2 regions of the Pseudomonas phenolilytica genome follow, and region 1 is predicted to be linked to the other one. Evidence: predicted binding sites of a transcription regulator. Region 1 holds the regulator's gene; the other holds the start of a gene.

Region 1 (3,859 bases):
GCAGCAGAATGCGGGGCGTCATGGATACTCGGCCTGTTCTTGGTGTGTTGTGCCGGGCGGTGTCGGTTCGGGCAATGCTACGTCCTGGACCGCCACCATGAAACCCGGCCATGGCGGGTTGGCCTGTTGCCTGAAGGCTGCCCCGTCGATAGTCGACTGGTACAATGCGCGCCTTTCTCGGAGAGCTGATCGAATGCCTACCTCGTTTCTGGAAATTGTCGAGCTACCTGACGGCCGCATCGTCCTGCGCCGTGCCGAAGACGAAGAGGTGCTGGTGACGCTGGATTTCTCCGACGACGCGAAACTCTTTCTGCAGGGCCAGCATGTGGAGATCGCCAAGGCGATGTTCAACGTGGGTGTGCAGATGGCTGGACGCATGTCAGAAGGTGAGGGCGAGATCGAGTACGAGGATGAGCCGCGGGTACTGCACTGAGCGAGGTGGGGGTGTAGCGGGGGGGATTCGGCACGATCCATGTGCCTTTCGGGACTACTAGCGGCCTAGGCGAATGTTGAGACTCTGAGTGTTGCCCTGGCTGGCGGCGCTATGCAACCTGCTGCGCATGCGGGCATCCATGTGAGCAAACCAGCTGACGACGGTGTGGCTGCAGCCGGAAGTCAGCGCCTTGCAGGTCAGCTCCAGCGCGCCCTGAATACCGCGCGGTTGCAGCAGGATGATGCGTTCGCGATTCAGTCCGGTTTCGCGTAGCCACTGGGACGACAGAAATGCCGGAGGGGCGACCAGCGTGAGCCAGCGGCTGTCGGGAGCATCGCTGAGTTCGCGCAGCATGGGGGCGAGTAGCAGCCGACAATGCTCGCTGTTGCCGCTCAGGCTCAACTCACTCAGGCGCTCGAGTTGCGGCGGCGCTGGTTCGGCGAGAAAGGGCGGCATGCCATGAGCGATCAGTCCCTCGAAGAGGGACAGCTGCGGCCTGGTGTTTGGTGTGGGGAGGTACTGCATCGAACGTCTCCTAGCGGCGTATCACGCCGACACTCAAGCCCTCGATCACGAAGTCTTCATGTTCGAGATCCACTTCGATAGGTGCGAACTCGGGGTTTTCCGCCAGCAACCAGACCTTGTCACCTTCGCGCTTGAGGCGCTTGACGGTAACCTCTTCGCCGACCCGTGCGACGACGACCTGGCCGTTGCGCGCGTCGCGGGTGCTGTGGACTGCCAGCAAGTCGCCATCGATGATGCCGATGTCCTTCATGCTCATGCCACGTACCCGCAGCAGGTAGTCGGCGCGCGGGTGGAAAAAGTCCGGATTGATCTGGCAGGACTCCTCGACATGCTGTTGCGCCAGGATCGGTGCGCCTGCTGCCACCCGGCCGATGATCGGCAGGCTGCCTTCCTGCGCAGCGGGCTCGAAGTCCGGGATGCGTATCCCGCGCGAGGCGCCGGGCGTCATCTCGATTGCGCCCTTGCGCGCCAGCGCTTTGAGATGTTCCTCGGCGGCGTTGGGGGACTTGAAGCCGAGCTCCTGTGCAATCTCGGCGCGCGTCGGCGGGTAGCCGTGGTCTTCCAGGCAGCGCTTGATGAAGGCGAGGATTTCCGACTGGCGGGGCGTCAGCTTGATCATGGCGGTCTCTGTTCTTTTATACAGTGACTGGGATTATATACAGTGATCGGGTGTTGGCAACGAGTTCTGCGAGCATTCGATCGCGACGGCCGTGAATGCGAAGATGAGCTAGGCGCCACGCCGCTTTCATGGTTGACTTGGCTATTGGCTGAAACGTAAGTTTCAAACAGATGTTCGTCATTGGAGGGGGCATGGCGCAGTCCGAGACAGTCGAGCGCATTTTGGATGCAGCGGAACAGCTGTTCGCTGAAAAAGGCTTCGCTGAGACTTCGCTTCGCCTGATCACCAGCAAGGCCGGCGTAAACCTGGCGGCGGTGAATTATCACTTCGGTTCGAAGAAGGCGCTGATTCAGGCAGTTTTCTCACGCTTTCTCGGCCCCTTCTGCGCCAGCCTGGAACGCGAGCTGGATCGCCGCGAGTCGATTTCCGATAAGCCGGATACGCTCGAAGAGCTGCTGGAAATACTGGTGGAGCAGGCCCTGGCGGTTAAACCGCGCAGCGGCGACGACCTGTCGATTTTCATGCGCCTGCTCGGACTTTCCTTCAGCCAGAGCCAGGGCCATCTGCGGCGCTACCTCGAAGATATGTACGGCAAGGTATTCCGTCGCTACATGCTGCGTGTGCATGAGGCCGCGCCGAACATTCCACCGATTGAGCTGTTCTGGCGCGTGCATTTCATGCTCGGTGCGGCGGCGTTCAGCATGTCCGGGATCAAGGCACTTCGCGCGATTGCCGAGAATGACTTCGGTGCCCGGACTTCGATCGAGCAGATCATGCGGATGATGGTGCCGTTCCTGGCGGCTGGCATGCGGGCCGAGAGCGGTGTGGCAGATGCTGCGCTGGCCGAGGCCCAGCCCAAGGGCAGGCGCAACGCCGTAGCCGTGCCGGCGAAGGGGTGAGGTGCTAGGCGCCAGATCCTTCGTTTAAGCTAGTCGCCCATGACCCATCTCGATTGTTTGTACATCTCCCTCGCCGACCAGCAGCTCTATGGCTTTGCCGACGGGAAGCTGCGTTGCCGCTTTGCGGTATCCACTGCCCTTAATGGCGCCGGCGAGCGCAACGGCTCGGGTTGCACGCCGCGTGGCCGGCATCAGGTGCGTGCGCGTATCGGTGGCGGTCTGCCGCTTGGTGCGGTGCTGCGTGGCCGGCGCTGGACCGGAGAAATTTGGTCGGCCGAGCTTCACGAGCGTTTTCCCGGGCGCGACTGGATTCTGAGCCGAATTCTCTGGCTGAGTGGTTGCGAGATCGGCCGTAATCGGCTCGGCGATGTCGATACCTTTCGCCGCTACATCTATCTGCACGGCACGCCTGATTGCGAACCCATGGGCGTTCCGCTGTCGCACGGTTGCATTCGTATGCGCAATGTCGATCTGGCCCGGCTGTTCGAGCAGGTGCCGCTGCATTGCCCCGTCCACATAGAAGAACGCGCCCGCCCGGAATGGGCAAGCGCCGAACTTGCTCAAGGATTTATCTGACCCATGCACGGTTCACTGATGCTGGATATCGGCGGTACCTGGCTGACGCCCGAGGATCGCCACCTGTTGCGCCAGCCGGAAGTCGGCGGGTTGATTCTGTTCGCTCGCAATATCGAGCATCCCCGCCAGGTACAAGAGCTGTGCCGTGCGATTCGCGCGCTACGGCCCGATCTGCTGCTGGCGGTGGATCAGGAAGGTGGGCGCGTGCAGCGGCTGCGTCAGGATTTCGTGCGGCTACCAGCAATGCGCGAGTTTTCCCGTCACGCCGACGGTGCGCGTCTGGCTGAGATCTGCGGCTGGGTGATGGCTACCGAGGTGCTGGCCGTGGGGCTGGATTTCAGTTTCGCGCCGGTGCTCGACCTCGATCACCAGCGCAGCGGCGTCGTCGGTACGCGTGCCTTCGAGGCGGACCCTGAGCGCGCGGTCGAGCTGATCGGCGCGTTCATCCGTGGTATGCGCGCGGCCGGTATGGCCACAACCGGCAAGCACTTCCCCGGTCATGGCTGGGCTGAGGCAGATTCGCACGTGGCGATTCCGGTTGACGGACGCAGCCTCGACGAGCTGCGCAATCACGATCTGGTGCCGTTCCGCGCACTGGCGCCTGTGCTCGATGCGGTGATGCCGGCGCACGTGATTTTTCCTGAAGTCGATGCGCAGCCGGCAGGCTTTTCCCGCCGCTGGCTGCAGGACATCCTGCGTGGTGAGCTGGGCTTTCGTGGGGTGATCTTCAGTGATGATCTGTCGATGGCAGGGGCGCATGTGGCAGGTGATGCGGCGGCCCGCATCGAGGCTGCGCTGCTGGCCGGT
Region 2 (3,859 bases), 490 kb from region 1:
GGCGCCAGCCCTTGGGCAGCACAGAATGCCTGATACACCTGCGCGGTACCGCGCAGCTTGCCGTCCAGGCTGTAGCCGGCGATATGCGGCGTGGCCAGCTGGCACAATTCGGCCAGGGCGACGTCGACCTGCGGCTCGCCTTCCCAGACATCCAGTACCACCTGCAGATCCGGTCGACGTAGCAGCAGTTCGCGCAGCGCGGCATTGTCCACCACCGCACCGCGGCTGGCGTTGATCAGCCAGCTGCCAGGACGCAGTTGCGCCAGTCGGGAAGCGTCGAACAGATGGAAGGTCGGGTGTGCACCCTGCAATTCCAGTGGCGTATGCAGGCTGATCACATCGCACTCGGCGATGACTTCCTCCAGCGTGACGAAGTCCCCCGCCTCGCGCGCCTGACGCGGCGGATCGCAGACCCGCACATCCCAGCCCAGGCCGCGTAACACCTCCACCAGCCGCCCGCCCACTTCGCCCGCGCCGACCACGCCGTAGCGACGTGTCGTCAGTTCCTCGCCCTGCCGTTCGGCCAGCGTCAGCAGGCTGCCCAGCACGTAATCCACCACACCGCGCGCATTGCAGCCGGGCGCACTGGCCCAGGTGATGCCAGCTTCGAGGAAATAGTCGAGGTCCAGATGATCGGTGCCGATGGTGCAGGTGCCGACGAAGCGCACCGGCGTGCCGGCGAGCAATTCGCGATCGACGCGGGTCACCGAGCGCACCAGCAGCACGTCGGCCTGCTCCAGCGCCGCCCGGTTGATCGAGCGACCGGCCATGCGGCGGATGCTGCCGAAGCCGGCGAAGAAGGCATCGACCAAAGGAATGTTTTCGTCGGCGAGGATACGCATGGCAGGCTCCGTTTCAGATGCGGCCCATTCTAGACGCCTCGCCGCCATTTTTCCGCCTTTCGGCCAGCTGTCGTGCGGCGTAGACTACCGCGCTCTTTGTATACAACCGGAACGATGCAATGCCTTCTGAGTCGAGAGCCGGCCGGGTGCGGACCGAGCTGCGTACCCTCTTCGCCCTCGCCCTGCCGATGATGATCGCTCAGCTGGCCAATACGGCGATGGGCTTCGTCGATACGGTGATGGCGGGCCGGGTCAGTGCGCACGATCTGGCGGCGGTGGCCTTGGGCAACTCCATCTGGGTTCCGGTTTTTCTGTTCCTGACCGGCGTGATCCTGGCCACGACGCCGAACGTGGCACAGCGTTTCGGCGCCGGCCGCCACGGCGATATCGGTCCGCTGGTGCGCCAAGCGTTGTGGATGGGCGGCGGCCTCGGCAGCCTGTGCGCCGTCCTGATGTGGAACGCCGAGCCGATGCTGCACTGGATGAACGTCGAGGCAGCGCTGATCGACCCCAGCATGGGCTATCTACGCGCTGTCGCCTGCGGCTTTCCGGCGATCGGGCTGTATCAAGTGCTGCGTTGCTACAGCGACGGTCTCGGCCACTCGCGCCCGAGCATGGTGGTCGGCGTTCTCGGCCTGCTGCTGAATATCCCGCTCAACTACATCTTCATCTACGGCAAGCTCGGCGCGCCGGCACTCGGCGGTGTTGGCTGCGGTGTCGCGACGTCGCTGGTCATGCTGTTCATGCTGCTGGCCATGCTGTTCTGGGTGCGCCGCGCCGCGCCGTATCGACCGAGTCAGCTGTTCGCCCACTTCGAATGGCCGCGCTGGCCGGTGCTCAGCCCTCTGCTGGCGGTCGGTCTGCCGATCGGCATCGCGGTGTTTGCCGAAGCCAGCATCTTCTCGGTCATTGCCCTGCTGATCGGCGCATTGGGCGCGACGGTGGTGGCCGGACACCAGATAGCGCTGAACTTCACCTCGCTGATCTTCATGATCCCGCTGTCGCTGGGCATGGCAGTCACCGTGCGGGTGGGACAGGCGCTGGGCCGTAGCGCACCGCGCGATGCGCGTTTCGCCGCCGGCGTCGGGGTGGGCACGGGGCTGGTGTATGCCTGTTTTTCCGCCACCGCGATGCTGCTGTTCGCCGTGCCGATCGCCCGCATCTACACGCCCGACCCCGCGGTGATTGCCGTGGCGTCCGGGCTGTTCTTCTATGCGGCGCTGTTCCAGTTCTCCGATGTCGTGCAGGTCACCGCTGCCGGCGCCCTGCGCGGTTACCAGGACACGCGCATGACTATGATCTTCACCCTCTTCGCCTACTGGGGTATCGGCCTGCCGATCGGCTACGTGCTCGGCCTGACCAACCACTTCGGCCCGGCATCCGGCCCCGGCGGGCTATGGCAGGGGCTGATCGCCGGACTGAGCTGTGCAGCGGTGCTGCTCAGCATACGCCTGGCGCGCAGCGCACGGCGCGCGATTCGTCTTCAGCAGGCTCGCCCGGCTCAGGCCTGAGTCCATCGACGCGAATCCTCGGAAACGCTCTGCATCAGCGGACGGGGCGATGACACTGGTCAGCATGACTTGACCGCTGAGCCGGGCAACTGAATACTGTATTCATATACAGTATTTTCTGGATTGCCTCGCATGACATCCGTGGTTGCCCTCGATCGCCTGCTCGATGCACGCCGTGTCTGGCGTGGGCAGGCCATCGTCGCCCCAGCCGCCAGCCAGCCGACCGGACATGCCGCGCTGGATGCTGCCCTTCCGGGTGGTGGCTGGCCGGAGGCGGCGCTGAGCGAGATTCTCCTCGCCGCGCCCGGCACCGGCGAGCTGCACCTGCTGTGGCCGACCCTTGCCCGGCTGACCATGACTGGCGAGCGGGTGGTGCTGGTCGGCCCGCCACATCTGCCCTACCCCCAGGCCTGGCTGGCCGCCGGCGTCGATCTGCGTCAGTTGAGCATCGTCCACGCGAGCGGGCGCGATGCGCTGTGGGCGACCGAACAATGCCTGCGCTCGGGCAGCTGTGGCGCCGTGGTGTGCTGGCCGAGGCAGGCGGAAGATCGCGCCCTGCGGCGCCTGCAAGTGGCCGCCGAAACCGGACAGACGCTGGCGTTCGCCTATCGTCCGCAGGCTGAAGCGCTGAACCCCTCGCCCGCCGCCCTGCGCTTGGCCATCGACGCTCACCCGGCGCAACTGCGCGTGCTCAAGTGCCGGGGCGGCCTGGCGCCGGCACGGCCGATCGCCGCCAGCGCCTGGCGGTGACACGGACATGCTCTGGGCCTGCATCCTGCTGCCGCAACTGGCGATGGACGGCGTGCTGCGTGAACGCAGCGACCCTGCCGCGCCGTTGGCCTTGCTCACCGGCCCGGCACAGCGGCGCGTGCTGCAGGCGGTCAATCCGTCGGCGCGCGAACTCGGCCTGAAACCCGGCCAGACGCTGGCTGCCGCTCAGGCACTGACCCGCAATTTCACCAGCGCCGACTACGATCTGGCGGCCATCGAGCGCTGGCAGCGCTTCCTGGCCTCCTGGGCCTATGGCTTCAGCGCTCAGGTCAGCCTGCATTACCCGCGCTGCCTGCTGCTGGAAGTGCAGTCCAGCCTCGGCCTGTTCGGCCCCTGGCCACGCTTCGAGGCGCGCCTGCGCCAGGAACTGAACGCTCTGGGCTTTCGCCAGCGCATCACCGTCGCCCCCAACCCGGCAGCGGCACGGATACTCGCCAATGCCCACGATGGTCTGGCGGTGAGCGATGACACAACGCTGCGCGAGGCGCTCGGGCGTTTGCCGGTGGAGCGCCTTGGCCTGTCGCGCGAAGTGGCCACGGCCTTCGCGCGCATGGGGTTGCGCAGCCTTTCGCAACTGCTCGCCCTGCCTCGCGACAGCGTGGCCCGGCGCTTCCCGGCCGAGGTGCTGCTGCAGCTCGACACCCTGCTCGGGCAGCGGCCACTGGCGCTGGAGTTCTACCGCCCGCCGGATGTTTTCGACGCGCGCATCGAATTGAACTTCGAGGTCGAGTCGCA

Evidence for each region. The regulator LexA, encoded in region 1, represses DNA repair genes until DNA is damaged. The targets are predictions, from matches to a motif close to CTGTNTNNNNANACAG.
Region 2: the regulator LexA is predicted to act here: its motif matches at 2,450-2,465, upstream of imuA (translesion DNA synthesis-associated protein ImuA).

What each region holds. Positions count from the first base shown of each region.
Region 1 covers NZ_CP058908.1:2,699,747-2,703,605, forward strand. Annotated here, with positions in the region: gene HU825_RS13010 (DMT family transporter) at 1-22, opposite strand, end outside; gene HU825_RS13015 (hypothetical protein) at 194-433, shown strand; gene sulA (SOS-induced cell division inhibitor SulA) at 491-958, opposite strand; gene lexA (transcriptional repressor LexA) at 969-1,577, opposite strand; gene HU825_RS13030 (TetR/AcrR family transcriptional regulator) at 1,769-2,476, shown strand; gene HU825_RS13035 (L,D-transpeptidase) at 2,516-3,052, shown strand; gene nagZ (beta-N-acetylhexosaminidase) at 3,056-3,859, shown strand, end outside.
Region 2 covers NZ_CP058908.1:3,188,777-3,192,635, forward strand. Annotated here, with positions in the region: gene pdxB (4-phosphoerythronate dehydrogenase PdxB) at 1-842, opposite strand, end outside; gene HU825_RS15255 (MATE family efflux transporter) at 962-2,353, shown strand; gene imuA (translesion DNA synthesis-associated protein ImuA) at 2,486-3,103, shown strand; gene HU825_RS15265 (Y-family DNA polymerase) at 3,111-3,859, shown strand, end outside.